Regions from separate parts of the Bacillus songklensis genome, predicted to be linked through region 1. Evidence: riboswitches for the same ligand, from Rfam matches in the RefSeq annotation. Region 1 holds a riboswitch; each other region holds the start of a gene.

The links. Region 1 has a riboswitch for thiamine pyrophosphate ahead of thiM (hydroxyethylthiazole kinase). Riboswitches for the same ligand answer to the same signal wherever they lie in the genome.
Region 2: it holds a riboswitch for thiamine pyrophosphate, as region 1 does, so the genes downstream of both, ACFOU2_RS11580 (acetylornithine deacetylase) here and thiM (hydroxyethylthiazole kinase) in region 1, are expected to answer to the same signal.
Region 3: it holds a riboswitch for thiamine pyrophosphate, as region 1 does, so the genes downstream of both, thiC (phosphomethylpyrimidine synthase ThiC) here and thiM (hydroxyethylthiazole kinase) in region 1, are expected to answer to the same signal.

Annotation. Positions count from the first base shown of each region.
Region 1 covers NZ_JBHRZT010000072.1:355,601-366,250, forward strand. The annotation lists gene ACFOU2_RS20540 (DinB family protein) at 76-549, shown strand; gene ACFOU2_RS20545 (hypothetical protein) at 590-1,213, opposite strand; gene ACFOU2_RS20550 (FAD-binding oxidoreductase) at 1,340-2,722, opposite strand; gene ACFOU2_RS20555 (M20/M25/M40 family metallo-hydrolase) at 2,971-4,611, shown strand; gene ACFOU2_RS20560 (MerR family transcriptional regulator) at 4,875-5,846, opposite strand; TPP riboswitch at 6,058-6,161, shown strand; gene thiM (hydroxyethylthiazole kinase) at 6,222-7,064, shown strand; gene ACFOU2_RS20570 (hypothetical protein) at 7,703-7,834, shown strand; gene ACFOU2_RS20575 (S8 family peptidase) at 7,991-8,938, shown strand; gene ACFOU2_RS20580 (hypothetical protein) at 9,326-9,448, shown strand; gene ACFOU2_RS20585 (alpha/beta hydrolase) at 9,605-10,537, shown strand.
Region 2 covers NZ_JBHRZT010000052.1:55,294-65,943, forward strand. The annotation lists gene ACFOU2_RS11540 (isoprenylcysteine carboxyl methyltransferase family protein) at 570-1,124, opposite strand; gene ACFOU2_RS11545 (type III polyketide synthase) at 1,129-2,217, opposite strand; gene ACFOU2_RS11550 (hypothetical protein) at 2,528-2,680, shown strand; gene ACFOU2_RS11555 (GNAT family N-acetyltransferase) at 2,938-3,480, opposite strand; gene ACFOU2_RS11560 (ABC transporter substrate-binding protein) at 3,763-4,776, opposite strand; gene ACFOU2_RS11565 (ABC transporter permease) at 4,802-5,569, opposite strand; gene ACFOU2_RS11570 (ABC transporter ATP-binding protein) at 5,559-6,236, opposite strand; gene tenA (thiaminase II) at 6,319-6,990, opposite strand; gene ACFOU2_RS11580 (acetylornithine deacetylase) at 6,995-8,287, opposite strand; TPP riboswitch at 8,392-8,493, opposite strand; gene ACFOU2_RS11585 (nucleobase:cation symporter-2 family protein) at 8,794-10,101, opposite strand; gene ACFOU2_RS11590 (xanthine phosphoribosyltransferase) at 10,104-10,650, opposite strand, start outside.
Region 3 covers NZ_JBHRZT010000072.1:239,652-250,301, reverse strand. The annotation lists gene ACFOU2_RS20030 (BglG family transcription antiterminator) at 1-814, opposite strand, end outside; gene ACFOU2_RS20025 (methyl-accepting chemotaxis protein) at 1,015-2,700, opposite strand; gene ACFOU2_RS20020 (hypothetical protein) at 2,824-2,964, opposite strand; partial or broken gene ACFOU2_RS20015 (glyoxalase) at 2,969-3,235, opposite strand; gene ACFOU2_RS20010 (serine protease) at 4,113-4,283, opposite strand; gene thiC (phosphomethylpyrimidine synthase ThiC) at 4,304-6,085, opposite strand; TPP riboswitch at 6,222-6,336, opposite strand; gene bluB (5,6-dimethylbenzimidazole synthase) at 6,587-7,231, opposite strand; gene ACFOU2_RS19995 (molybdopterin-dependent oxidoreductase) at 8,095-8,685, opposite strand; gene ACFOU2_RS19990 (LLM class flavin-dependent oxidoreductase) at 9,040-10,062, shown strand; gene ACFOU2_RS19985 (hypothetical protein) at 10,443-10,650, shown strand, end outside.

The sequences.
Region 1 (10,650 bases):
TCATATATTTTGCTATTGGCCAATATCCACCTTATAATAAAATGGAAAGCAACCTATCTATAAGGGGGAGTAACAATGAGTACAGCACAAAGTTTCACAAACAGCTGGCTGCGTCATCGATTAGTGGCAAATGAGATTGTAGAAATGGTTTCAGATGAGCATCTGGATTTTCGTCCTTGGGAAAAGGCGATGACATTAAAGGAACTTGTGTTACATATGCTGTTTTCAGCTGACATGTTTACAGAAGCGGTGAAACAAGGAGCATTTGTTCCTGCTGCTGGAGCTCAAGCAACTGTAGAAACAGCAGAGCAGTTAAAGCGGCTCGTGCAAGAAGTGACGGCTAAAACAAGAGCAGCAATGGAAAGCTTATCGGATGAACAATTCACCGATTTAGTGGATTTAACGAAACTGTTCGGTACTAAAATGCCTGGTAAGTCCCTCTTACATGTGATGCGTGATCATGAGATTCATCATAAAGGGCAGCTATATGTCTATGCCCGTATGATTGGTTTAGATAACCTGCCTATGTTTGTTAAACAACAGTTATAATTCAACATAAACGAATGTCCCGACAGCCTGATAAAATCGATCATCGGGACCTTTTGGTGAGGAAAGCGAAAAAAGAAACGGGTGAGTTAATAATCAGCCGTTTCTTTTTTAGTTTAGACGATAAGGCATGATAAAACGCCTCTGCATTATCCGCATTAAGAAGTATACGCTCCGTTTTTTTCTTGATACCGTACATATAGCAAGCCTCTACGGGTTCATTCAATACAATTTCAAACATTGGTTTTTCTTTCATAAAATCGGCCACTGTAGCATCAAAGATAGTTTTTTGCTTATGTTTACTCAGTTTTTCGGGACCGTCATACTGTTTGATGGTCTTAATGGCATCAAGGGGAATGACCATGCTTTTTGCTAAGCCGATTTGTAACGTTAAGGTCTTATTGGTAAGCTTGATCGGGCATAGCCGAATGGCTTGAATTTCACCTAAAAAGAAAAATAGTGTATACACGTTCAGGGCAAGAAGCACCCATGCAAGGACTTCGTTCCATTGGTGCAAGAAATAGTGAAAACCAACACTTTCTAAAGCGAGAGCATGAATGAGCATGATATGAAGTGCGACAGTGCTCGTTTTTGTATGGAATGTAAAGATTTGACCGTCTTTAACCGGAGCTTTTTTCTTCCACGAAAATAGTGCATAGTAGAACATAGTGATTTCACTTAGATAAATTTCACCGATACGATTCATAGTAAAGTGTTGTTTTCACACATTGTTCAAAATAGATGATATGAGTCAACAAATAGAAAAAAGTGCCCAGCCAGCCGGGCACTTTTTCTATTTGATTTGAGGTACGGCAGCAGGAAGCAACTTGCCGGGATTTAATATGTTGTTTGGATCTAACATCTGTTTCACTCCAAGCATGATTTGTAATGACTCTCCATGCTCTTCTTGCTGGTATTTGATCTTGCCGATTCCAACTCCGTGTTCCCCTGTGCATGTTCCCCCGAGCCGGAAGGCATATTTTACGATTTCTTCGTTTAATTTCTCCATTTTATCAACATGTTCTTGATTTTCGGGATCGTACATGACCAACGTATGGAAATTCCCGTCTCCGATATGACCTAAAATCGCTCCATCCAAGTCATAATAATCGATGCGTTCCCGTGTGTAATCCACAATATCAGGGAGGGTGGAGATTGGTACACACACATCGGTTCCCATTGCCCGTAATTTCGGACTGCTGTGTCGGAACGCATACGAGAGTTCATGACGTGCTTTCCATAACAAAGCACGCTTGTTGGAATCAGACTCGAATACAAAATCCGTACAGTCATGTTCTTTTAACAATTGCTGCACAAACTGAACATCTTCTTCATTGCCGGCCTCATTTCCGTGAAATTCCAAAAACAGGGAAGGGAGAACAGGATAATCAGTTCCGCTGTAATCGTTCACCTGTGCGATGGAGCGGGCATCCACCAGCTCCATACGGGCCATGGAAATACCGGCCGACAAAATGGAAATGGCTGCTTCCACGCAGTTCCTGACAGTAGGGAAGCAGGCACGTGCCGCTAGAATCGACTCGGGAATTCCGTGAAGTTTCAGCGTAATTTCCGTGAAGATGCCTAATGTTCCTTCCGAACCGACAAATAGGCCGTTTAAATGATAACCGGAAGAAGATTTTTTCGCTAAGCTGCCTGTATGGATGAGACGGCCGTCTGCCAGGATTACTTCTAAGTTAAGAATCTGGTCGCGCATGACCCCGTAACGAACGGCTGTCGTTCCGCTGGCATTAGTCGAGGCCATGCCGCCGATTGTGGCATCCGCCCCGGGATCGACCGGGAAAAATAAACCGTACTTTTTCAATTCCTGATTCAACTGAATGCGTGTAACACCCGGCTGTACTTTTACTATTAAATCTTGCGGCCGAACTTCCACGATGGCATTCATGTTTTGGAAATCCATCGAAATGCCTTTATGTATGGGAATGGAGTGACCTTCCAGACTGGAGCCGACCCCAAACGGTACGATGGGAATGCGATGTTCATTCGCATACTTCACCACTTTTTGGACATCCTCTCTGTTTGTTGGAAAGACGACTGTATCCGGCATGGCTGGATCGTGATTGGATTCATCCTTGCTGTGCTGCAGGAGAATCGTTTCATTGATCGAGACATTTTCCTCCCCAATTAATGCGACTAAATCATGAAATAGATTCATAGATACCACCTTTTTAAAAGAAAAAATATTTAGAAAATTTTGTTTACACAAATATTACCATAAACTATAATCGTCTGTATACAGAATAACGGAATTCGGGAAACTCATGTCTAGTTAGCATATGAAAGATTAGTAGGATTAAAGATTGAATATAAACTTAAACATGTTGTGCCATAACAATATCAACTTTATTTTAGATGGCTCAGTGAGAGAGGCTTTTAAAAGTATATGAAAGGGAGGGAGCGGTCATGAGAGGAAAAGAGAAAATGCAATCAAAAAGCCAACTGATAGATTTATTATGCGAATTAGTTGCCATTAAAAGTATAACCGGTACATACGCTGAAATCGAGATGGCAAAAACTGTGGTGGGTAAGCTAACGCAACTCAACTATTTCCAGGGCCATCCCGAATATTTGCAGCTTCATCCCACAGGCGATGGCCGGTACTTCGTTACAGCCCTTCATAAGAAAGAAAACGCCCGGAAAACGATTGTTTTAGTTAGTCATTTTGATGTCGTCGATGTCGAAGATTATGGAGTGCTGAAAGAGTATGCTTTTTATCCAAAGGTATTAACGGAATTGATGCAAAAACGAAAAGAAGAATATCCTTCTCATGTGCAAGAAGACCTGGAATCCGGTGAATGGCTGTTTGGACGCGGAACGATGGATATGAAATGCGGACTGGCCATCCATATGGCGCTCATTGAGCAGGCATGTTTAGGAAAGTTTGACGGAAATCTTCTATTATTAACGGTACCGGATGAAGAGGTGAATTCTGTCGGTATGCGTACTGCCGTACCGGTGTTAGTGGAAATGGCAAAGGAATATGACCTCCAATATGAGCTTGTGCTGAATTCAGAGCCGACCTTCTCCCTTTATCCGGGGGATAAAAATTACTACATGTATACAGGATCGATAGGGAAAATATTGCCGGGATTTTTATGTTACGGGCAGGAAATGCATGTAGGTGAACCGTTCTCAGGGCTGAATGCGGCATTGATGAGCGCGATGGTAACAACAGAAATGGAGCTAAATACGAATTTTTGTGAAATGGCTCCGTTCCAAGAGAGTCCGCCCCCGACAGCACAGCTGCAAAAAGATTTAAAAACCGATTATTCTGTTCAAATTCCACACAGATCGGTTAGTTTATACAATTTACTTTTGATGGAGCGTTCGATTGAAAAAACGGTGGATATGCTGTTGGAAACAGCGAAAAAAGCCGCTGAAAAGATTGAACGATTTTATCATCAACGAGTGGAAGAATATGCTCGTTTACACTGGAAAGAATCAATTGATAAAACGATAAGCGTCAGCGTGTATACGTTTGAACAATTGCGAAGTTATGCGGTTTTAACGTTTGGAACAGAACATATCGAGGCATTGGAGCAAAAAGTATGGGAGAAAAGCGGGGGAATGAGTGACAGGGAGCTTTCCATCCAACTCGTCGATGAGTACGCCATGTTGTGTAATGAACTGGGGCCGATGATCATTTTGTTTTTTGCTCCTCCTTTTTACCCGGCAGTGGAAACAAGCGGTCATCCACTGATCCAACAGTTGAGGGAAGAAATGACCGAATATGCGCAAAAAACATACCATATTCCCCTCATTTCGCTTCATTATTTTAATGGCATTTCAGACTTGAGTTATGTCGGGTTAAAAGAAGAGCTGAGCGGAGTCACTGCCTATACCGGAAACGTCCCTGTCTGGGGTGAAACATACAGCATTCCGTTTCACGAATTGAAACAACTGGATGTTCCTGTATTAAACTTTGGTCCCGTTGGCCGTGATCCGCATCAACAAACAGAACGGCTGCATGTGGACTATGCGTTCGTGAAATTAAAGGATATGTTGGAGAAATTGGTGTGTACAGTATTTAGCGATAAAGGATAAGGGTTGTTAATCCAAAAGCAGGAGAAATAGACAGTTCACTGAATAGCAGTTTCGTCAAGGGATCCGTATAAGAAAGAGCGGGCAAACGGTATAAAGATAACTTGGTCATTCTTCTTGATACAGGGTTTCTTCATTTAAAAGAGGTTGTCCCATAAGTCTCTAATCCATGACAAAAGTGGATCTTTACTGAAAGGACCCGTCATGGAATCCTCTGATTTTGCTGGATTTTCATGACGGGTCCTTTCGTTGTCTTCATACGTAAATCAAACTCGACTCCACGGTTTCCACCATTTTTTTGCTTTTGTCTGCTGGGCTGCGGCAGCTTCACGGAAGGTTTGAACGAAATCGCGGAAGATCGTTTCACGTTCGGTAATATCGTGACGGTAGAATTGGCGTTCTTGTTCGAGTGTTTGTAAGTAGTACTCACGTTCCTGATTCATTGTTTCAATCAGTTCCTTAATCTCGCTCGAGGCTAACGAGCTATTTTTTTTGAGGCGATTTGAAATTTGATGAATGTCTTTTGCGGTTTGTTGAGACGATTTTGTTAAGATGGTAGATAAGGCTTCAATTGTCTCGACTGTTTGTTGTGCTTCTTTTGAGATTTCTTGTAGTTCATTCGACGTTTGTTCTGAAGACCTGACCATAAAAGAAGTAAAATCTTCAACTGTTTTGACTGTTTGTTCTGCTTCTTTCGAAATTTGGCGCAGTTCTTTCGCCGTTTGCTCCGAAGATTTTTTCACAAAAGAAGCAAACGTTTCAACCTTTTCCACGGTTTGTCCTGTACCTTTTGAAATTTCTTTTTTCACTTCCTGCAACACTTCGGTTCGCACTTCATTTCGTATTTCGTCCCGTACTTCTTGAAGCAAATCTCGTTTGAAGCTTTCAAATGCCTCAAACACGTCTTTATAGTGTTGAACCGTTTGAATGACTTTTCCTTCTACCTTTTCAACATCTGAGTCCGTTGAGGCTAACGATTGTTCAGAAGGCTTGGCGCTCTCTTCGGGTCTTGCCGCTTTCTGAAGAAGGTGTTCGATAATCTTGTCGTTTCCCATATTTTGAAAAGTCAATTGTTTAATTTCACGTAACAATTGTAAATCATTCTCTGTAAAAATACGCGTATTGTTTGGTCCGCGTGTCACTTCGAGAAATTCGCAATAGTTTTCTTCCCATTGTAAAATCACTCGTTTTTGAACATTTAATTTTTTAGCGAGTTTTCCTACTGTATATGTTTGCATTCACGACCACCCAACCTTTCAACACCAGTCATTAATAGAATGAATTAAGGAATATTTTGTTAATCAATTCTATTCCTCATAACTTCCTTCGTTTTCCTGCAAGGCGACAAAGGTTATCAAAAAAAGACGGAATTAGCGTTTCTTTGGCAAGGGTGTGGATGTTGTCAGTTTCTGAAATTCGTAGTATAGTAAAATGGAAATGAATAGGATGGAAAGCCACTAGGGGAGCCGCACGGCTGAGACGGGAATGTTCATCCCGGACCCTTGGAACCTGATCTGGGTGATGCCAGCGTAGGAAAGTGGAGTTGTTTTAAATAATGTGTTTAAAGCTGCTCCATTGGAGTAGCTTTTTTATTTTAATAAGGGGGAATCAAGGTGAAAATAGAAACGATTATTCGCTTGCTGCAAGAGGTAAGGGAGAGAAATCCGCTTGTACATAACATCACCAATACAGTGGTGACCAATTTTACAGCGAACGGGCTGCTCGCACTCGGTGCTTCACCGGTGATGGCTTATGCAAAAGAAGAAGTTGCAGACATGGCCAAAATCGCCGGAGCGCTCGTATTAAATATTGGAACCTTAAATGAAACAGAAGTAGAGGCGATGATGATTGCCGGAAAATCGGCCAATAAACACGGCGTTCCTGTCGTATTTGATCCGGTTGGGGCAGGAGCCACTCCGTACCGTACACAAACAGCCCGCAAGCTTTTAAAAGAGCTTAAGATTTCCATTATTCGAGGGAATGCCGGTGAAATTGCAAATGTCATCGGTGAAAGCTGGGAAGTAAAAGGGGTAGACGCGGGAGAAGGAGTGGGAGATGTTGTGACCCTTGCTAAAACAGCGGCAAAACAACTCGATTGTCTTGTGGTCATTACAGGAAAAGATGATGTCGTTTCAAATGGTGAACAAACCGTCCTCATCGAAAATGGCCATCCCATTTTAACGAAAGTGACTGGAACGGGTTGTTTATTAACATCGGTGATCGGTGCCTTCGCTTCTGTTTCAATCGATTTAATGGCTGCCTCAATCTCCGCGCTTGTGTATTATGGAACAGCAGCGGAAATAGCGGCAGAGAAAACGGCTCATCATGGACCGGGAAGTTTCCAAGTCGAGTTTTTAAATCAGTTGGCTACTGTGACAGTTGAGGACCTCATGGAAAGAGGAAAGATAAATAGGGCAGAAAAAGCATTGAATTTTTGGGAAAGAGATTTGTCGTGAATGGCAAGTCTCTTGTTTATTTTTCTTTGCCACTCGACAGCATAAAATAAGTAATAAAGGATGATATGCGTTAAATGCCAGAAATCAAGCCGCTTTGATTGCGCTGAACAAGGAAGAAAATCATCAATGAAGATGGCAACATCTGCAAAAATGCCTGTCGCTCCCGTTATTCACCTGAATTTAATAAATTGAACTATGTTCTAAATGAAAAAATTAAAGCTTGGCTTTAAAAATGCATATCGATATAACAAGGTGAAAAGTCTCGAAAAATTATGATCATCTAAAAGAGGAAATGAAACATAAAATGTTGAATAGGAAAAAGTCGGTTTTTCCACTTTTAGTGGATACAAATACGACTCAATCAATTATGAAACATAGCTTGAAACTACCTGTGTAAAGGAACTTAACGATATAATTATAATTATGTCAGGAAAATAGTTTTGAGTTGATAATTGGGGATATATCCTTTTTCCTATTCTTACAATAATGCTTGTATCAGCATGTTGGGCATGCTAAAATGAGTACAAGACATACATTCCAAATTTATCCTATAATACTTTCCACTAAACAAGTAAAGGTCCTATCCAGTGTTACGAACATCGGAATAGGACCTTTTTGTATAGAAAGGAGGGGATAATGTGTTTGGGTGGTTTGAGCAGTTATTGCAACTGTTTGCTTTAGGTGCCACCATATTTACCACAATCACAATAGGGATCAAAAATATTAATGAAATGAAGAAAAAAACAAAAAGAAAAAGACGTTTCTTATAAAGAAAACGTCATCACATTATTTGCTATACGTCTATTATAATCAATTTCTCACTAAAAGATACCGTTATTTGCCACTGCCTTATGACATTTTCTTGAAGAAAACGGGATAATGCTGGAATGTATGTTATGTTAAAAAAATGGAAGGGAGAATGGCATATGGGAAACATTCAATTAATTCCTTATAAGGTACAAGCTTTGGTGAGACAGACAACGGAAATACCGCAAGGAGTGCAGTTCGTAGAGGCTCCAGAATTATGGGAAAATGGAGCAAGCGGCGATGGGGTTATAGTGGCCGTCATCGACACAGGATGTGATGTCAATCATCCGGACTTTGAGTCACAAATTATCGGAGGATATAACTTTACGACAGATTATGACGGTGATGTAGACAATTTCTCTGATAACAATGGTCACGGAACCCATGTTTGCGGAACGATTGCAGCCATCGAAAACAACCAAGGGGTGGTCGGCGTAGCACCGAAAGTAAAACTTCTCGTGTTGAAAGTGTTAACTGAATCGGGAGAAGGAACGCTTGAAGCGGTAACGGAGGCAATCGATTATGCGATCAATTGGAGAGGACCAAACCAAGAAGAAGTTCGTATTATGTCCATGTCGCTTGGCAGCAGTGTGGATGATCCGGTTCTTCATGAAACTATAAAGAGAGCGGTGGCTCAAAACATCCTTGTTGTTTGCGCAGCCGGGAATGCAGGCGATGGGGAGTATACAAGTGATGAATATGAATATCCGGGATCCTATCCAGAGGTTGTTCAAGTCGGTTCGGTCAATCTGCAAGGAGAGATTTCTGATTTCAGCAATTCGAATTTAGAAGTAGATTTGGTCGCACCGGGTGAGGGTATTCTCTCAACTTATTTAAACGGGGAGTATGCGAAGCTATCCGGAACATCTATGGCAACCCCGCATGTATCCGGCGCAGCAGCCTTATTATTGGAGCAATACGAAAGAACGTCCGGCAAAAAAATGACTGAGTCCGAATTGTACGGGACTTTAATTAAAAGAACGGTTCCCATTGATTCCAGCAGAAATGAGCAGGGGAATGGGGTGTTGAAACTCTTCTCCTCGACTATGAAGCGCACGACTGTTTAATCATATAGAAATAAGACCGGTTCCTGGGGCTTCATTCTACCTAAGAGCCGGTCTCCTGAAAAAGGACCGTCATGGGAATTCCGTTGAGTGCTTTCCTAGACGGTTCATTTTCGTTTGAAGCATTTTTACTGTCCATATGAAAATGAGGGGTTTTTCAACGCTTGAACAATTAAAATAACGACCTCATTGATTTCTGCAAGAGCCTCCATTTTTGCTTTTAAAAAGAGGTTTTTGTTTTTTTTAATTAAACTATGTTCTAAAAGAAAAACTTGTAAGAAAAAATCAGCTCATAAGAGGGGATTTTAACCATGAAACGGACCGAAACAACAGGTGCATATTAAATATGTAGGGAATCCTACATATTTAATATGAATGGAGGTTTTCATCATGACAAAACGGAATCGCAGATCAAAAGCAGGCGCACAAAACACAAAAGCAATTACCGAGTTTTCACAAGAACTGGCCGCTAATCCTGCTAATAAAAAAGCGGAAAAATCGCGCCCCCATTAATGAATTGACCCTCCCTGAACAAGGAGAGGGTCTTTATTTTATCGGAATTTTCCGACCCTTTCTGAAGGATATACTATTATTAAAGGGAATGGGAACCAATTACGAATGCCCTATGCGACGGAAGTAAATAAACTAAACAAATAAAAAAGGTGGAACATGAAACAAGTCATCGAAAACATTCGAAACAATAAAAATCTGGTTTTTACCTGCCAATCATCAGAAATGAATGAAGATATCAAACGATATGTTCATTATTATAAACTTCCAACGGAGGATGTTTCCTACTGTTGCGGATATGAGCCAATAGGTCATGAACGGCTGTTTGTTCAGTCTTTTCGTCCTCGACAGCTCAAGGGGCATCTTCTTCTTCTTCACGGGTACTACGATCATGCGGGGGTGTTAAGTAAGGCGATTCGTTTTCTCGTTCAACAACACTTTCATGTCCTGACATTTGATTTACCGGGTCACGGGTTATCAACGGGGGAAAGGGCGGCCATCGCGGATTTTTCCCTTTATGTGGAAAGCGTTCGGGAAGTCATTCGCAGACACTTATCTTCAGCAGCTCTTCCTGTGTATATCGTCGCCCACAGCACCGGGGCTGCTGCGGCCATTGATTACATATTGAATGATAAAGAGGCGTCCGCGATTCAAAAAGCGGTGTTCGTTGCTCCTCTTGTCCGTTCATACCACTGGAATGCGACCTCCATCAGTATAAAGGCACTAAGGCTATTTGTCCGTCAACTAAAGAGGGTGATCCGAAACAATTCTTCCGATGCAGCCTTTTTGAGGTTTATGAGGGAAGATCCCCTCCAGCATGACAAAGTGCCCCTCAGCTGGGTAGAAGCGCTAATGAAATGGAATGACTCCATTGAGAAAGGAGAGCCCAGCGCTGCTAACGTTCTCGTCATTCAAGGGAAAAAGGATACAACGGTGGATTGGGAGTATAATATCGTGTTTTTATTAAGGAAGTTTCCCAATATCACTGTTCAACTTGTGGAAAATGGCAAACATCATTTATTGAACGAGGAAGAGATGACAAGAAGGCAAGTGTTTAATTCCATCAACCGCTACTTAACATCAGGGGGATGACCTAAAAGCATAAAACAGGCTTTTAGGTCATCCTATTTATCTACATGATTTCGTCAGTATAGATCTCGTATAAAAAAACACTTCTTTGGCCAGAAAAGGGATCTTCGTTTGTC
Region 2 (10,650 bases), on a different contig from region 1:
GTAAAAGCCCGATAAGCTCAACTAACCATCAGTGAGGGATGAAGACCTCTCCCCCCCCCCACTGATGGAAGTTTCCTTTATAACCATTTTACTTGATTTCACCTTCATTTCCTATTATAAATATTTGAATTATTTAATTTTTGCATCACCCCTCCAGCGGGCAAAGGGCAAAGGATAAAGAAAAAGGAAGTGCCTTTTTCGAGCACTTCCCTTTTTATAACTACCGAGCTATCTTACGCCTTTTGTGCGTTATGTATACCTTTTAACACGTATTTCCCTACTATGGCATAAACAGCCACTGTTCCGATCACGAATAAGCTTACCATTATCTTCACCTCGTTAATATTTGTGAAAGTGATAATCTTTATCAGTTGCTTTTATCTTATCATGAAAGATAATCATTTTCAATGAGAATTTTTATCCCGCATTAACGGGCAGTAACCCCCACTTCAAAACTGAGCACCATCGGAGAAGTTTCAGTGGGGATAACTGCCCGTAAAAGCCCGATAAGATCAACTAACCATCAGGGGGGGCTGAAAGAATCCCCCCACTGATGGAAGTTTCCTTTATCATTTCTTTGCAGGCCAAAATCGAGCTTGCTGTCCTGTCTTGTTGTCATAATCCGTAAACGCACACAATGCTTTTTCTTCCATTGGGATACGAACCGCTAAAACAAACAGATTAAGTAAGCTAAACAGGATCATCGTTATATATGCTTCAAACAACAAAGGGACCACTAAAAATTCAAGTGCCACAATGACATAGTTTGGATGTTTCAAAAATCTGTAAGGACCTTTTACTACCACTTCTGTCTCTGGAAGAACCATGATTTTCGTATTCCAAAATCGGCCTAATGACGTAATGACCCAAACCCGACCTGCCTGTGTAATGATAAACATGATAAGCAGCAATACCCAGAGTGACGATAATTGTTTTTCCATCAGCACCACTTCACTCGCCAAGGATACAAAAAATAGACTATGTACAAGCACAATCCATTTATAATGGGATGTTCCGATTTCGACGGCCCCCTGTCCCAGCATCCATTTTTCATTGCGTTTAGCCACGGCTAATTCAAGCAGCCGCTGCATGATAATAAACGTTAACATGATATAAAAGAACATATGCCTACCCCCACTTCACTAAAAGCAGCTCAGAACTGAATCCAGGCCCAAGTGCCGTAATGAGCCCGTGTTCCCCTTCAGCAGCCCCGTTTCTCAAGAATTCGTTTAACACATACAACACGGTGGCAGATGACATATTTCCATATTGTCTTAAAATATGAAAAGAGTGTTCCATCATTGAGGGTTCAAGCTGCAACGCTTTGACATACGCTTCAAGCACTTTTTTGCCTCCAGGATGAGCAATAAAGTGGCGGATGTCCATTGTGGTAAGCTGATGTTTCTCTAAAAACGGGGTCACTTGACCCCCGTACCATTTTTGAACGATGGACGGAATATCCCTCGAAAAAATGACAAAAAGGCCTTCATTTTTAATGTCCCACCCCATCACATCCTCTGAATGGGGCATAAGGGTTGATTGGGTATCGAGAATAACGGGGTGAAGGGATAGAGTTGAAAAACTCTGGACCTCCACTTGATTTCCCGCGATAAGCGCACATGCAACCCCATCTGCAAATAAAGAGGTTCCGATCAAATTGCTTTTAGAACGATCATTATGCTGAAAGGTCAGGCTGCAAAGCTCAATGGATAGGACGAGAACTTTCGCATCAGGAAAAGCAAGGCAATATTCATGGGCACGGGCCAATCCGGATGCTCCGCCGGCACAGCCTAATCCCCAAATCGGAATTCGTTTTGTATTCGGCGAGAAAGGTAATCGATTCATGATTCTTGCATCAATACTTGGTGTGGAAAGGCCGGTAGTGGAAATGTAAAAAATCGCATCGATTTCCTCGTAAGGAATGGGCTGTTTAAGATAGGCCTCATGACGTAAACATTGATTGATTGCTTTTGTACCGAGCTCTATGGCTGCTTCAATAAAGGCATTATTTTTTTCTTCAAATGAATGTTGTTCACAAAACCAGTCTAAATCTTTAACAAAATGCCGCTTTTCGATTTCTCCATTTACAAACACCGTTAATAAACGTTCAATGTCTTTAAAAGACTGAGAAAACAGCCGGCGGGCAAATTTTACCGTTTCTTCTTGCTTTAGTTCAAAAAGAGGAACCCCCATTCCAATCGATACGATTTTAGGCACTATCTTCACCTCGACTTCAACATTCATTATAATTTTTGTGAGGATCGGAAAATTTATACGAAACAAAAAAAGCTTTCCCAAAAAGTCGGGAAAGCCTCCGTTTTGAAGGAGTGATTTGTTGTGCACTTTTATTATAACGCAAATCACTACTCGTTCCATAAACAATATCTTCCAAATAATATCGAGGTCTCTTATTCAAAGATGAACGGTTAACCATAAATTTGAGAACTTAATAAAATCTTTATCCCGTCCCTTTTGTATGATTTTCTTCCTTTCGAACATATTAAGCCTAAATAAGGAGGAGATTGTAATGGTAAATGAAAATCACGCAAAAGTGGCAAAACTTTCTGAAGAGCATAAATCACCGTATCTGGGGAAAAAGCCCGGTCAAGAACCTGTTCATTTTAAAGACAATACCCGCGGTGAGACGGAGCTGCCCGTCATGATTGATGAGAACAAGTAAAATAAAGAGGGGAGTGACTCAAAAGGGGAAAATCACCCCTTTTGAGTCACTCCATGCAAAATGGACCGTTATATAAATCCAGTAATACCAAGGATTTTGATTGACGGTCCATTTTGCATAAAACATAAAACCGATCTTTTTTTGAACTTATGGGTCAGCCCCCCCCTCCTGTCATGAACCCGCACGGCAGATTGAACAAATCGGGGACTGGGCATGACCGGGTCCTTTCAATAAGAAATGCTTAACTGTCTTGTTCATTAATCAAAGAAGATTGCCATAAAGATTTCATCAACATACTCGCCATTTAAATTTGCCTGCTCCTTCATGACACCTTCTTCATGGAAGCCAGCTTTTTTGTAGAGCTCATATGCGATAGGGTTGGAAGCAAAAACCGTTAAGCAAAGTTTATGAAGCTTTTGTTCACGGCACCAGTTGAGTGTATAATCCATGAACCGCTTCCCGATCCCCATTCCTTGCGCTTTTGAAATCAGCCATGTACGGAACATTCCCGTATGATGCTTCATTTGTAAATCTCCGCGCAATACACGGGCGATTCCGACTACTTCTCCGTCGACTTCTGCTACAACGTACATGTTCTCTTTCTTCTCAACAGAGCGAATGAACCTTTTTTCTTCTTCTATTGTTCCTGGCTCTTCTTTTTGAATATATTGGCCGGCTTCAATAATCTCCTGAACGGCGGTTGTAATTTGTTCTGCATCACGCTCTTGAGCCGGTCGGATCGTCACCATCTTCCCGTTTTTCGCTTCGAATATCACAGTTTGCATCATCGCAGTTGTCATGTTTCGTTCCACTCCATTTCAACTTCGTCCATTCTGTATTGTTAGTGTTAGCGTTCTTTAAAAATTTATCCGCTCTAACGGGCAGTGCCCCCCGCTTCAAGCTGCGTTAAGTGAAGGAACACACTGCTCATAAGAGGCCCGATTTGTTCAACTAACACCCCAAAATGATGAACGATCAAAGGCTAAATCCGCGAATGATACGCATGGAAAAATGTTATTTCAAGCAGTAAAAAAGCGGCAGGGATCATCCAAATATTGGATGATCCCTGCCGCTCTATAGACTTAAAAATTCACAAATGCATCCTTAGCATTTATTTCGGTTTTTACCACTTTATTATCATGTAACCACTTAGCAACATTCTCCCATGTTTGTGAATCCTGATAGCCGAATGTTTTATCCTTTGCATCCATAAGTGGGAGAAGGATTTGTAAGCTCTTTGTTTCCACATCCTTATCTAGTGGAGATGATTTGTCTTCATGCTCCAATAAAATAGCCAAACCATCTTCCGGATGATCCTGAACATATTTTTGTCCCTTCGTAATGGCTGCCATAAATTTCTTAAACACTTCCGGTTTCTCTTTCAGTTGTTTTTCACTGGAAACCAATACCAATTCATAATAATCAGGAACGCCAAATTCTGTTGGATTTAAAGCAAGCATTGGGTGACCCTCTTTTTCAAGCAACAATTTCTCATGATTGATATAACCACCGATAAGAGCATCTGTTTTTTTCGTTGCCATTGCAGGAATCAAATCCCAGCCAACATCGACCATTTTAATCTTTTGCGGATCGCCGCCATCGGATTTCACCATCGTTTGGACAATTGCTTCATCCAGTGGAATGGAAGGATATCCGATTGTTTTTCCTGCTAAATCCTTTGGCGATTTAACGGGACCATCAGCAGGGACCATTAATTGATTGAGCGGGTGGCGAACAAGAGCCGCAAACGATTGAACAGGAATATTTTCTCCACGTGCCACAATTACCTGTGGTTGATAGCTAACCGCCATGTCAACTTGGTTCGCCGCAACTAGTTTTAACGGGTCGTTTGTATCAGCAGGCATCTTAATATCGACATCTAAGCCCTGTTCTTTAAAATATCCCTTTTCCTGTGCTACATAAAGTAAGGAGTGCACAGCATTTGGATACCAGTCTAACATTAAAGTAACTTTCTGGGCTTTCTCGTTAGCGGCGGAATTCTCCTTAGTGCTGGCTTGGTTATCCTTATTTCCTGCACTACAAGCACTTAATAACAGTAAAAATAAACTAATCATGACCAAAAAACTTTTTTTCATTCCCTTTTTACTCCCTTTTTTCTTTTTAGCGAATTTTATTTTTCAATAATTGCTTTTCTATTAAGCCTATTAATAAAAAGAGCACGATACCGAGTAATGAAAGCAAAAATATGGAGGCAAATACGGCATCCGCCTGTAAATTCCCTGACATTCGCCGGCTGAAGTACCCCAAACCTTCACTGGCACCCAGCCATTCTCCAATTGTCGCTCCAACGACACAATAAACGATAGACATTTTCAATCCTGACATAAAGACCGGCAATGCGAGCGGTACCTGGACCTTCTTAAAAATATGCCAACGATTCGCCCCCATCGTCAACAACAATTCACGGTATTCCTCTCCCCCGTTTTTAAGCCCATCATAAATACTAACGACGATCGGAAAGAATGCCGTTAAAATGGTGACGGCAATTTTACTCCATATCGAATAGCCGAACCACATGATAAAAATCGGAGAAATCGCAATAAGCGGTACTGTTTGTGAAATGACAAGAAATGGATAAAGTACCTTCTCCAATGCCCGGGAAAAGTGCATGCCCACTCCTAGTACCACTCCACCAATAAGGGACAGGGCAAAACCAATCAACACCTCTTTAAGGGTAGCGGGTAAATGCTCCGCCAACAAAAGTTGCCGGTTTTCCATTAATGATTTCCAGATGGATGATGGAGAAGGCAATATAAAGGTTGGGATCATCCCATGTCGTACAATCCATTCCCAGATGCTTACAAGAAGAAATACGACCAATATAAACAGGCCGTAATCTCCTGTCCATTTTTTCAATCTACTTTTCATTGTGAATCAGCAACTCCAATTCTTTTCTCATAGCAATGAACTCTGATTGATAAATTAGATCCGAACGTCTTGGCCTTGGCAGTTTGACCTTCATTTCTTTAACCCTTCGTTTGCCTTCGCCAGGCAGTAGATAAATCCGATCACTTAGTAGAATCGCTTCCTCTAGGTCATGGGTAATAAAAAGTACCGTCTTTTGTAAATCTCCCCATAATTCCAACAACCAACTGTGCATATTGTGTTTTGTTAGGGAATCGAGGGCGCCAAACGGCTCATCTAATAATAAAAGGTCTCTGCCCGTCATAATCGTTCTTAAAAAAGCAACGCGCTGCTTCATTCCTCCGGATAGTTCATGCGGATAAGCTTTTTCATAATCGGCTAAACCAAACCGGGACAACCATTTTCTGATTTCCTCAATCTTTTCTTGTTTTTTATTCTTCGTAAGCTCAAGTGGAAGCAAAACATTGTCTATTACGGTCCTCCATGGTAAAAGCAGATCCTTTTGCGGCATATAGCCGACTTTCCCTAATCTGTTTCCAGACTGTTGCCCCTCGATCCAAATTTGTCCTTGGTCAGGCTCCAGTAGTCCGGTAATTAGTTTAAAAAGCGTGCTCTTACCTGAACCACTCGCCCCGATTACGGAGACAAACTCCCCTGGCTCCACATCCATTGAGATGCTTTGAAAAATGGACTTGGAGTTCTCCTCGCCTGGAAAAGAATACGATAGTTCTTTTATTGATAATAATGGCGAACTAGACAGGCCACTCGCCCCCTTGGTAGACCATATCCCAGAACAGATATTCAAACCGAGATGTCGTTAGAAAATGTTCTTCGATGACTTGCAACTCCCTTTCTGGTTTCCCGTCGACCAATTGGTCCAATAAATCAATAAGCCAGGTAGCTAATGAACCGAATTCACTGGAAGAGTACATTTTGATCCATTCACCGTATAAAGGATGGTCGGTTGAGCCTGGATATTTTTCTGCTAACATTTTGCCAATCTCCCAGTAACTCCACATACAAGGCAGCAGCGCAGAAATTAATTCTTCGAGTGAACCATTTTGAGCCACATTCAGCATGTACCGTGTATAGGCTAAGTTGATTGGAGTTGGCTTCGTTTCCTCAAGCTGTTGATTGGTAATTCCAAACCTTTCTGCGTATTGGCGGTGCAAATCCATTTCCCCATGCAAGGTCTCATCCAGGAGCTTGGCAAAAGCAGCCATCGTCTCGATATCTTTTGCCTTCACGGCACCTAAAGCAAAAAGCTTGGAATAATCGATTAAGAACACGTAATCCTGTTTCATGTAACGGATAAAGGATTCGACAGGTAAATCCCCCTTCCCCATCCCCACGACAAAAGGATGCTGATGGGTTTTGTCCCAGATTTCCTTTACTTTTTCAAAAAGAACTTCCGTAATCTTCAACTCTTTACTCCTCCTTTCTGGTGTTACACCAGGTAGCGATAAATGCAGCTAAAACTTTAGTAAAATCTAATAATTGACGAATTTCAACCTTCTCATTTACTGCATGGGCATCCTCTAATTTTCCCGGCCCAAAAATGACCGTCGGAATACCGGCTCGGCCCAGCCATCCTGCATCGGTAACAGTAGGGGACATTCCAACTGTCGGTTTTTGACCTAATAGTTTTTCATACGAATGGGCTAAAAGGCGAATTCCCGGATGCTCAGGATCAATCTCCAAGGAAGGAAAAATCTCACCCCGATCAACAATCATCGATTTTCCTCCCCATGTGAATTGCGGCGGATTCTCTCTCAACCACGGATCGGCTTCCGCCACAGCATTGATATGCTGTTCAATTTCATTGATAATCTCTTCGTAATCTTCATTTGGGTAAAAATGAACCGTAACCCACAGTGCGCAACGATCGGCCACAAACGCCGCATGTCTGCCTCCTTCAATGACGGCAGGGTTGATGGTATTGCTGCCAGGTGCGAAGCCTTCATAGCTTTTTGTAACAGCCCAGTGGCGTTCCAGTTCCTGAAGGCCGGATATAATTTTCATCATTTTCTCAATCGCACTAGCCCCTTTTACGCCGCCACCCGCATGAATCATCTTCCTCCGCAGGCCATCATGATAGGTTTCTTTGCTTTGAATCGTTATCCAACCGGTAATGACGCCGCCCTGTCCCTGAATATGTAAATCGCTGGTATCGACGATGACAGCATAGTCTGCCGTATAGCCCCTCTCTGTACAAGCCAGCGTTCCAGCCTCGCCCACTTCTTCACCGATAACCGATTGAAATTGAAGATCCCCTTTTATGGTAATACCTAATTCTTTTAAAAGTTTAATAGCGAGTAGCGATGCCGCGATTCCACCCTTCATATCGGCAACACCACGACCATAAATATAGGAATCTTTGATATGTGCAGCAAAAGGAGAGGAGTCCCATTCTTTATCATCGCCAACTTCCGCAACATCCACATGCCCGTTTACAATCAGGCTATTATATTGCCCGGAAGCTTCCCCCGGCAAAATCCCTACAACATTCGGATCCCCTGGATAAACATCCCATTTATCCGTCTTAAATCCCAATTCCTCCAGATAGCCTTTGATGAATTCCTGCACATCGTTTGTATTTCGAGCAGGTGGACTTACCGTTGGAAACGCGATTAGTTTGGTCAGTAGTTCGATTAATTCTTCTTTTCTTGCATCCACTTCATATGAAATCCGTTCAAATAAATCCCCAGATACTGCTCTCATTTTTCTTACCCCTTTAAAAACGCATTTTTTACAAAATAAAAACCCACTCACTTCCGGAGAAATGGATGGGTTGAATTATTCATGCCCAAAAATGAGGCTGACATAAATAGCTCGTCCCACTTCCCTCCGCTGGCATAATCCAGATCAGGTTCAAAGGGTCTAGAACAAAAGTTCCATCTCAGCCATAGGCCCCCCTAGTGTGATTCGATCATATATTAAATTCAAAATATATTTAAAACTATAGCACAGAATAAATATTTGTAAAGTAATACATTTTCTCTAAGTGGTGCCCAATTCAATATGAGGGCAAAAAGGTTATCCGGTGAAGGTATCTGCAAATTTTTGGATCCTCATTCACTTTTTTATTTCACAATGAGATTCACTTAATCAATTGATAAAAAAAACGCCACCTCCAAATTCTCACCAAAAAGGAAGAAAATGCAGACGACGTTTTAACGTATTTTATACGTGAATATGTTGGATAAATACTAAGGAAAGGTTACGCTTTAGGAAACCTTTTGATCTACCATGTTTGTTACATTCGTTACTTTTTCTTTTTTCTTTAAAATGTTAAACACAATATTTAATACAATCGCCGTAATACTGCCCGCTACGATTCCGTTCGCCGTCAGGATTTGGAGGCTTGGGGGGAATTTGGCAAACAAATCGGGAACGACCGTTACGCCCAATCCCATTCCGACGGAACAAGCGATGATCAATAAATTTTCTTGAGAAGCGAAGTTCACTGTACTTAACATTTTAATTCCGTATGCTACGACCATTCCAAACATCGCGACCATGGCACCGCCAAGTACCGGATTCGGAATAATGGTCGTAATGGCAGCAATTTTCGGAACGAACCCAAGCAGCACTAATAAGCTTCCTGCTGCAACAATGACATTTCGTGCTTTGACACCCGATAATTGAACAAGACCGACGTTTTGGGAATATGTCGTGTACGGAAATGCATTAAACAATCCTCCTAGGATAATAGCCAATCCCTCTGCACGATACCCATTTTCTAAATCTTTTTCCGTTAATTTGCGTTCACAAATATCACTTAGTGCAAAATAAACACCAGTTGATTCCACCAAACTTACAATGGCAACAAGCAACATGGTTAAAATGGCTGTTACGTTAAATGTCGGCATTCCAAAGTAAAACATTTCCGGCATATGGAACCACGATGCTTCACCAACAGCGGATAGGTCTACTTTGCCCATAAAACCGGCTACAATCGTACCGACCAATAAACCTAATAAAATGGCAACAGAACGAATAAAACCATCAAAAAAGCGGTATAACAAAATGATGAACGCCAACACGCCAAACGCCAGCGCAATATTGCTGATATCACCGAAATCCTTGCTGCCTTCACCGCCGGCCATGTTTTTCATTGCTACTGGAATAAGGGTAATCCCAATCACGGTTACCACTGAACCCGTTACAACAGGCGGAAAAAATTTCACGAGCTTTCCGAAATACTTTGCCGTTAATACAACCATAATGCCTGATGTGATAATCGCGCCATAAACCGACGATACACCGTACGAACTGCCAATGGCAATGATTGGGCCTACAGCTGTAAACGTACAGCCTAATACAACCGGTAATCCGATTCCAAAGAAACGATTTTTTGAAACTTGTAATAAAGTGGCAATTCCACACATTAATAAATCAATCGCGACTAAATATGTGAGCTGTTCTTGCGTTAACCCTAACGCTCCTCCAACAATTAATGGCACGATAATGGCACCGCCGTACATCGCTAACACATGCTGGAACCCTAATGAAAGAACTTTTCCCTTGTTCATATTTACATTCCTCCTGCTAACGCTTCTTCTTTTACAAATTCCACTTTTCCGTTTTCCAAGGAAGCAATGCGTGCAAGCGACTCGACTTGAATGCCTGCATCGTTTAATCTCTGACGTCCATCCTGGAACGATTTTTCAATGACGATTCCAATTCCCGCTACTTTTGCACCAACCTGCTTGACAATTTCCATTAATCCTAAAGCGGCCTGGCCGTTTGCAAGGAAATCATCGATGATTAAGATCTGGTCATTTGGAGAAACGAATTTTTCTGCGACAGTAATTTCATTTTCCTCTTTTTTCGTAAACGAATATACTTTTGCCGTAATCAATCCTTCTCTTAAAGTTAATGACTTACGTTTACGAGCGAAAATCATCGGAACTTCCAATTCTAAAGCAGTCATAATGGCCGGGGCAATCCCTGAAGACTCAATCGTTAACACTTTTGTAATTTTTTTATGTTGAAAGCGTCTAGCAAACTCTTTTCCCATCTCTTTCATTAAAACAGGATCCATTTGATGATTGATAAATGAATCAACTTTCAAGACGGTG
Region 3 (10,650 bases), 120 kb from region 1:
CTTCTTCTTCCGGAAAATGGACAACAAAAACAGGTTCCAGCCTTTTAAGAAATTCGGAAGTCCACTCATATTCTTTTTTATCCTGCAGAAGAGATTTCTCTTTTTCTGAAATGGAAATAGGCTGTTTTAATTTCGTTCGCTTAATCATGAAGAGTGTGTGTACAAGCAGCCCTTCAAATGCTTCATCTGTAAAATATAAGGAATGGCGTTTTTGCAGCTCCTTCAATTCACTTTTTACGATTTCAACTTCATGGGGTGAAAATTGTTTTTTAATAAATGGATCCGTGAGCTCCGGATTGTTGATCAACTGGGATAGCCGAGCTAATGCCGTTCTCTTGTTATTCTCATTACCTTCGACGGTTAGGCCGACTCTTTGCTTGGAAACTAACGTTAAGTCCAAATTGTTTAACCACTTTTCAATTTTGTCCAAGTCTTTTTTTATGACCGCTTTATTCACAAAATATTGAGAAGCAAGGTCCTGAGCTGTGACCGGCTTTACAGTCATTAGAAGCTGATAGGCTATTTCAAGGACCCTTTCTTCATTGGATTCATGCTTGGCTGGATTGTTTGCCAAGTGCAGCTTGTTAAACAACCTTGTCTTTTCATGGTCCTCAATATCTAAATAAACGCCTAGCCCCGGTTTTCGGATTAAGGCAGCCTCTGAATTTTCCTCAAGAAAGTCTTCAATCACTTTAAAATCATTGCGGATTGTCTTTTCGGAACAGTCCACTCGCTCTGCAATATCTAGCACTAACAAATGCTGATCGGATTGAGTCAATAAAATACGCAAGATTTCCTTTTGCCTTGCATTCATTAGTTTCACCTGCTTACCTATGTAACGATCTTATAAAAAGTATGTTTCTAATTTAACACCATCTTTTATACCATATATTTGCCGGCAATACTACATTGAACCGTCATTAAAAATCCAAGAAAATCACGGATTTCAGTGACGGTTCATCGCAGAAAAAATAAATGATTGTCCTTTCCCGAAGGCTTTTGAGTCAGCCCCCTTTAAATTTTAAAACGATGAACCACTTCATTAAGAGACTCTGATATAGTGATTAAAGAATGTGCAGCAGATTGGATTTCTTCCATAGAAGCTAATTGTTCTTCTGTAGCAGCTGCAATTTCATTTATATTTCCAGAGTTTTCCTTAGATAATTTTGATACGTCTTCGACTCTTTTAGCAACCATGCCGAAATTAGCAGTAAGTTGTTCGGTTGTTGCGGCTATTTCTTGTATTTTTTCAGATACATTTGAGATTGAGCTTAAGATTTCCTTAAATTGGACAGAAGTAGCCGCTGTTAAACTGTTCCCGTTATTAACGTTCTCTTTTACAACTTTAATTGTAGTAACTGTTTCATTTGTCGCCCCTTGTATGCGATTTATTAATTCTCGAATCTGATTAGCGGATTGACTGGACTGTTCGGCTAGTTTACGGACTTCTTCTGCGACAACTGCGAATCCTTTCCTATGTTCTCCTGCTCTGACTGCCTCAATTGCTGCGTTCAGGGCCAAAAGATTTGTTTGATCTGCAATCTCATTAATTATTGTTGTAATCTCTCCAATCTTTAAAGCATCTTCAGCTAATGAGTTAATATTTTTATCAGCTTCCCCCACTGATTGATGAATAAATTCCATAGAAGCAACGATTTTTTCCACGGACTTCTCTCCATTATCTGCTTGTTTACTAACAACACTAGTTGCTTCCGAAACCTTTGCTGTACTGGATGTTACACTAAGCAACCTTTGTAAAGATTCCTCAACGGCAGTGGAACTCTCATCTAGGATTTTAGTTTGATCATTCATACTTGATGAGATATGTTGAAGATTATTCGCTATTTGATTCGAAGATGATTTGGTTTGTTCGGCACTAGCTGAAAACTGTTCCGACGATGCTGCTGCTTGTTGAGAAGAAAAACTTATCTGCGTTATCATTTCTCTTAGTGAAGAAAGGAACTGATTAAATGAATCAGCCACCTCTCCCAATTCATCCTTATTTTTTACATTGATTGTCTTAGTCAAGTCACCGTCACCAATAGATATATCATTCATCTGCTCTTTTAACTGATTTAAAGGAATTAATATGGATTTAAGAAGGATTGCTCCTAAAACTAGGCCAAACAATGTTGCGACAATAGTAATTACCGCCAAAATGGTCTGTCTTATTTTGGATTGGGCTTTAATTCTGTTATCAGCATATGTAGCCTCTTTATCTAATTTATCAACAAAGCTCTCAAAGGAAGGATCCAGCACTTCCTTACGGATTCTACGCTCTTCCCCAAAATGGATTTCTTTCGCTTTTTTAGGATCTATCGCAATTGTCCTCATAACTAATTGGCTTTGAGACCAATACTCCTCATAATTTCGACTAATTTCATCAATTTTCTTTTTATCTGAAGATGTACTTGTTAACTGGCGTAATTTGTTTAATTGGACTTTTATATCACTCGACTTTTCTTTCATTTCCATAGAAAACTCTTGGTCGCCTGTAAGAAGCAAAGCCCTTTCATCGTTCGAAAGTCCTGCCAGACGATATTGAATGTGTTTTGATATTGTTTGCATTTCCATCAACTTGTCAAAATTATTATTTTCTTCTACATTATCATATAAAGACCATGCAGCTAATACTCCAACTATTGAGATAGATAAAACTAAAATTAAAATAACAAGTATAAGTTTGGTCTTAATACGCATGATTTTCCTCCCTAAGATGTCATATAAAATTTCCGATTCTAAATTATACCAGGAAACAGGGAGAAAAAATAGTAAAATATGACCATTAAAATAAGGCACACAGTTTTCTGTATGCCTTATGATTCATTTTTTAAAGAAGTTAACACGTTCTTTCAGCGGTCTGAATTCCTTATCGCCAGCTGGAGCAGCCGGTTTGCCAAATGGCATTTGCGCAATCACTTTCCCGCCGCCCGGAATATTCCATTCATGAGATATCTCCTTCATTTCGTCAGACCCATAATTGAATGTGATTGCCTGAAGGATCTTAGAACCACTCCATTTTCTTCCGTTACCCATGCATCCATTTGAAGAAGCTGCCGTACGACTTTATTTCTCGCTTCTTCGCTTGGAAGGACCAGTGAAAACCACTTTAGTCCGACACTGTTTGGTAAAGGAGAGGGTGCCCCTACACCATTCCACGTATTTAAACCAATATGATGATGGTATCCGCCAGTGAAATAAAGAGCGCCTGATTACCATATCGGCTCACAATTTCATGACTCTCTTTTACTTAACAAATCACTATCCGGTTCTACTATTCCCCCATAAATTCAAGAATCAGTCATTTCAACATAAGAAAATATCTTCTCATGAGAAATGTTTCTTATACCATCCTGCTGCTTCTGACATAGGAATCCCCTATTACTCTTTATTAATTATTCTTCAATTCAAGATATTGTTCAAAAAAATTAAAGCTCTTTTGTCTGATAGCCGATTTTTTTCAAAAATTTCATGATTTCTTTTTTCTCTTCCTGAAGTTTCATACTATCATATTTAATTATTTTATCTCGAATTAATTTATTATTAATTTAAGATATTTATATGGTATTCATCCAAAGTTTGTCAAGATCCATTTTTAAATTTTTTGCACTGTAAAAAACGCGGATACTTATTGTCGTAGTGCCCTGGGCAGGGTTTGTGCCTCACCCGATTGATAAGTTTATGAAACAAAATGAAATGTTTTTGTTCTTATTATTCACTAATGCCCCGTTCGTTCAAGAAGAATATCACCACTCTTCTTTAACCTATCCTTATGAAAAAAAGAATAGCGGTTCAGCTTTTATTTGACCGCTATTCTCCGATGCAGCGATATAGAATCAGGAAAATGTTCAACTAGTTTGGTTACCCTCTACTTCAATCAATTACTTTTTTATCGAACATTAAAATCAACTAAGTCTTACTATTCTTAAAGATAAAGTAACATAATCATGAAAACACCTTTGCTCATTTTTGGGTGTTACAATATGATTCCAATCCAAGTGATAAATGAGGCTAAATACCTGAATCTTAAGAATATTCTTTTGGAACCATTAATCGAATTTGATTTGACAAAAAAAACTCTATGTTATCTCCCATGAATACCGTCTTTATTGCTACCAATTTAGGCTCTCAATTAAATGACATTTTGTACATTCTTGTATATAATTGTTAGTTTTAAATTCGTGGTCACAATTGGTTTGTAGAAGGTTCAGCTCTTTTTTTAACTGTTCAAGCTGAGTTTCCAACTGTTTCATTTCTTCTTTAATCTGGATCACCCGATTCATCGAACTCTCCTTCCCTGCCGTTATTGATAGATTTCGCCGCCGGTCTTTCTAAACTCATTTGCTTTTTCTTTCAATCCCTCATCAATAACAGATTCGAAGCCAAGACCCTTTTCCTTTGCTAAATCACGAATATCTTGCGAAATTCTCATGCTGCAGAATTTCGGGCCGCACATCGAACAGAAATGGGCTGTTTTGGCCCCTTCAGCCGGAAGGGTTTCATCATGGTACTCCATGGCTCTTTCAGGATCAAGAGAAAGATTAAACTGATCTCGCCAGCGAAATTCAAATCTTGCTTTTGAAAGGGCATCATCTCGTTTTTGGGCGCCGGGATGGCCTTTTGCTAAGTCAGCAGCATGGGCGGCGATTTTATAAGTGATAACCCCTACTCTGACATCCTCTTTATTCGGGAGTCCAAGGTGTTCTTTCGGTGTCACATAGCAAAGCATCGCTGTACCAAACCAGCCGATCATAGCAGCGCCAATCGCCGAAGTAATATGATCATAGCCAGGGGCAATATCTGTTGTAAGAGGCCCGAGTGTATAAAATGGAGCTTCTTGACAAATTTCCATTTGCTTATCTACATTTTCTTTGATTAAATGCATAGGCACGTGGCCTGGTCCTTCAATCATGACTTGAACATCATGCTTCCAGGCAATCTTTGTCAGTTCACCTAGTGTTTCCAATTCTGCAAATTGCGCTTCATCATTTGCATCTGCAATGGAGCCGGGACGAAGACCATCTCCTAAAGAGAAAGATACATCATAAGTCTTCATAATTTCACAGATTTCTTCAAAATGAGTGTAAAGGAAGTTTTCCTTATGGTGAGCCAGACACCATTGAGCCATAATGGAACCGCCCCGGGATACAATTCCTGTCACGCGCTTGGCAGTTAACGGGATATAGCGCAGAAGCACGCCCGCATGGATGGTAAAATAATCAACGCCTTGCTCCGCCTGCTCAATTAATGTATCGCGAAAAACTTCCCAGTTTAAATCTTCAGCGATTCCGTTTACTTTTTCAAGGGCTTGATAAATCGGAACTGTTCCAACCGGTACTGGAGAATTTCGAATAATCCATTCACGGGTTGTATGTATATTTTTACCGGTAGAGAGATCCATCATGGTATCTGCTCCCCAGCGGGTAGCCCATGTCATTTTTTCGACTTCTTCTTCAATGGAAGAAGTGACAGCTGAATTCCCAATATTCGCATTAATTTTCACATGGAAATTGCGCCCGATGATCATTGGTTCACTTTCCGGATGATTAATATTAGCAGGAATAATCGCACGCCCCCGTGCTACTTCATCTCGAACAAATTCGGGAGAAACATTTTCTCTTATGGCGATAAACTCCATTTCAGGAGTAATAATCCCTTGACGTGCATAGTGTAATTGGGTGACATTTTTCCCTTTTTTTGCACGCAATGGTTTTCGTTTTAGTCCCGGAAAGATTTCTAAATTAGCCCGGGGATCATCTTTTTTATAGCCGTTGTCTTCAGGTTTTACTTCACGGCCTTCATATTCTTCTACATCCCCGCGTTCAAGAACCCAGTTACGGCGTAAAGGGCTAAGACCTTTACGAATATCAACGGAATAATCAGAGTCCGTGTAGGGGCCGCTAGTGTCATAGACACGTACAGGCGGATTTTCCTCTTCACCAAATGATCCGGTTGTTGGCTCTAGTCGAATCTCGCGCATCGGAACTTTGATATCAGGTCTAGACCCCTCGACATAAACTTTTTTACTTCCTGAAAAACTAGACATGATTGAAAGGTTCATGTCATTTACTGAATTGTTCACCATGATTTCATTCTCTCCTTTTTAAGATGATGAAAAAGAACAAAATCCAATCCATTTACAGCATGAAAAAGCCGGATCTTATATTTAAGACCCGGCTGATGTTAGTATGCACGCAACAATGACCACACGTCATTATTGATTCAGTAGATTCTAACTTCCCCACGCTGGTATGAACCAGATCAGGTCCTGAGGGTTAAGAAACTTCATCGTGTTTCTCTCTCAGCCCAACTTATTGGACACCCCTAGTCTAAACATTTTAAATTGTACAAATTAAATATAGACTCTCGCATTCAAACTTGTAAATAGTTCTAATTACCTATATTTTTTCAGGCCGTGTTGTCAATCACATTGATTCCGCCTTGGAAAACTTTTAAACAGGCTCTGTCTTTCTCCTGTTCTGCTTATGGCTCCAAATGTATAAAGATACGATCAGCCTTCAACTTTAGCTTATTGAGCGAACCCGGTCAGTTCAAGAATGAAGGAAGGGAAAGAGCACGAGTCTTTTCATTTTCGGTATCCCCATTTATTTTCAAAAATAAGATCATTTAAGGATCGTCTTTTTTCCCAATTCGCTAATTCTAAAAGCGGTTTTTCCGGGTATTGATCTGTATAGCCAATAGACATAAGAGCAATTGGATCAATATGGGGGGGAATTCCCAAAATATCGCGAATATCATTTTTCTTGTAAAAACTAACCCATCCCATTGCTAATCCTTCCGCACAAGCCGCTAACCACATATTCTGAATAGCACAGGCAGTTGAAAGAATATCGGTTTCGGGAATGGAATTGCGTCCTAATACGTGTGAACCTCCTCTAGTTGGGTCACATGTTACACAAATGGTGTAAGGAGCTTCTTTTAGACCTTCAATTTTGAGACTAAGAAACTTATTTTCTTTTTCCCCTTCATAATGAATAGCTAGTGCCCTTCTCTCTTTATCAGCGGCCCAAGCCAGACGTTCCTTGATTTCTTGAGAAGAAATTAAAATAAAGTTCCAAGGCTGCATAAATCCTACCGAAGGGGCATGATGAGCAGCATCTAATATTTTATGTATGGTCTCTACGGGAACGGGGTTAGGCAAAAAACTTCGAATATCTCTTCTGCTATATATAGCTTTATATACTGCTTCCCTTTCTTCTTTAGTAAACATAGTTCTCCTCCATTATTCTATTCTTAAATACTGCTATATAAAAATATATAAATTCACACAAATAATATAACATGAACAACAGCGGTCCATGCTACATTATTTAGAACCTTTTAAGATGCTCAAGGAGATCGAACAAAAAATGCGAATATAGGAAACTTCCATCAGTGGGGGGTTTTCGTTCATCCCCCACTGATCGTTAGTTGAACTTATCGGGTTCTTATGGGCAGTTATCCCCACCTAAGCCTCTTTGTTCCCCTGAACTTTGAGGTGGGGGTCTTACTGCCCGTTAGAGCGGGATAAAAAGAAGGCTCTATAACAGGAGTTAAAAAATGATCAAAAGTTCCTATCCCGACCGATAAATGTTACACTGAAAAAAGCAAATCATTTTCCAAGAGAAGAAAGCGAGCGGCTATGAAAGAAATCGAAATGAACATGTTTTTTGACGATACATTTATAAGAAGGCTAAAGCGTTTCTGCCAGTATTATTAATGTTGGTTATAAGATAGAAAGGAGAAGAAAAATGAAATATGTATGGATTGGTGACCAGGACCACATAAACAACATCAAACATGAAGGAAATCTATTCATTTTATTCCACATCCAAAGATGACAAGCTTTCTTGTTCGGTCAACCATTTCACTACTACTCTTCTTTTTTGTCACTCTTGGAAAGAAATTATGTAATACCTCTTGATGAGAAGGAGCCATCCCTGTAAATCGAGATAGCCTGTTTTTTGGATGTTTCTTCAATATCCCTAACAAAAGTGCCTGCCACCTCCAGCATCCTGTCGATTTATTCGACAACGTCCGGGTAGTGACACAGGCACAAATGCTAAGTGAGAATCGCTTCGTCATCCTGTTTATTCAGCGGTAACGTTCCTCTTTGAATGGATTGGCTGTCATGGAATAGCCCAATTCTTCCCAAAATCCTGCTTCATCTTCTTTCATAAATCGAATTCCGGAAGCCCATTTCGTGCCTTTCCATAAATAGAAGGAGGCCGGCGGAATCAAACGTAATGGGTAACCATGCTTCGGGGTAATCTCCTCCCACTCATGGTTCTGATCTTTCCACCGATAAACAAACAAAGCGTCGTCCCCTAACAATGGTTCGAGCGGCATATTTGCTGAATATCCGAACGGATCGCCGTTATAGTAGCCGTATATTTTGACATATTTTGCACCCTCATTGAGCTCAGCTAGATTCACCAACTCACGCAGTGCGATTCCTTCAAACGTCGTCCCGAATTTTGACCATGTCGTGACACAATGCATATCAATGGTGGATACAGTCTTTGGCAGCTTCATCACGTCTGAATATGATAAGGAGACTTCTTCCTTCACTTCACCAAATAATCTGAAATTCCATGTATCTTCACTGAATTCGTACACATCCCCCTGATGCAGAATGGGCCAATTTTCTGTTTCAAATTGACCGGGAGGCAGCTTGTTTCCCATCTTGCTTCATCCTTTCTTGTACCACTTTCTATAGATGGTGCTTTTTAACATAAATGATACCCATTAGCCGTTTGGGATGCAACATATTGAAGCCAGGCTCTTTCTAATCTGAATCCTTATAACCGGAGTATGTTGATTAACGCTTTAAACATAATAAATTACACGATACCCGCATGAATGTATATCTTTCACTTCGTCCAGCTGTTTCTGTCATCGAGTCGTTATATTTTAAAACATCAAAAAAAATTGATAAAATATAGTTGCTTTTTTAAGGGGGAACGGGTAAAGAATAAAAAACGTGAAAAGCTTGTCCCCATAGGCATCTATCATTATATAAAGAAAGAAGATGAAAATATGTCTGTAAATGTAAACGGAAAACGACTAAGTGATATTCCATTTTCCGTGCTTGATCTTTCTCCGATTGTGGTCGGTGGCAGTCCTTCCGATTCGTTGCGAAATACACTTGATCTTGCACGCCATGCTGAAAAATGGGGGTATAACCGCTACTGGCTGGCAGAGCACCATAATATGCCCGGTATCGCCAGTTCGGCGACATCTGTCGTCATTGGCCATGTGGCAGCCGGCACATCAAAAATCCGAGTGGGCTCTGGCGGAATCATGCTGCCCAATCACGCTCCCCTGGTGATTGCGGAACAGTTCGGGACGCTCGAGTCTCTGTTTCCGGGACGCATCGATCTGGGTCTCGGCCGTGCACCGGGCACTGACCAGCTTACTGCACATGCTTTAAGACGTGACCGCAGAAGCGATGGCCAGGATTTCCCCGAGCAATTGGCTGAACTGCGCGCCTATTTTGATCCGTCTTTAGCTTCAGGAAAAATGCATGTAAGGGCGATTCCTGGTGAGGGGCTGAACATTCCAATTTGGTTATTGGGTTCAAGCGGCTTCAGCGCACAGCTGGCCGGCCAGCTCGGTCTGCCATTTGCCTTTGCCAGCCACTTCTCGCCTAACAACACACTGCCGGCTCTGGAGTTATACCGCCGTCACTTCCGTCCTTCGGAAGTGCTGGATGCGTCTTATGCAATGGTCGGGGTTAATGTGATTGCTGCCGATACCGATGAGGAAGCGCGCCGCCTGGCCACTTCCATGCAGCAACAATTCCTGAACTTGATCCGGAATCATCCAGCACCGCTGCAACCGCCGGTGGACAACATGGACGATCTCTGGAGCGAGTACGAAAAGGAAGTCCTGGAACAACAACTCGGCTCCTCCATCATTGGAGGCCCTGAGACCGTCAAGGAAAAGCTGCAGGAATTTTTAGATGATACCCAGGCCGACGAAATCATGGTAAATGCCCAGATTTTTGATCACGAGAAGCGTCTTCGTTCCTTCGAAATTGTGGCTGAGATTACGAAATAGGAAAAAACAATTGATTTGATATACGCACTATCATGATACTTTGTACAGTTTTTCATGTGCTGAATGAAAGCGTAAGAAAGGAGCCAGGCAGTAAATATACCAGCCGGCTCCTTTTTCATTTTATCCTTCTTCACCATCTTGTAATGAACGAAACGTACCTGCACCACCCGAATTCATTGATTCATTCAACCATTTTCGGATAGTGACAGGCGCGGATAAAAAGAACGGTGCAATTACCGGATAATGTTATGCGACATAAAGCAGACAAAATGGAGAAAGCAACATCCCTCTTTAAAAGAATCTTACATAAAGGGCAACAAGTTGGTCACACTACCTTATGGAAATGACTTTTAATAAAACGAGGGAAACGAGGGAAACGAATGAAACAAGTATTGCAACATGTGAAAGACGCATTGGAACAATCTTTCGACGATCCAAAAGCGCATGACTTGGACCACTGCATTAAAGAACTGGAACAGGCAAAGGCTGCAGCCGGCGACAAGGCTGCCATGTTGGAAGATGTCATCCGTGCGGTTACACATGCCAAACATGCACAAGTACAATTGGAGAATGCTGAGGACCTTTCTG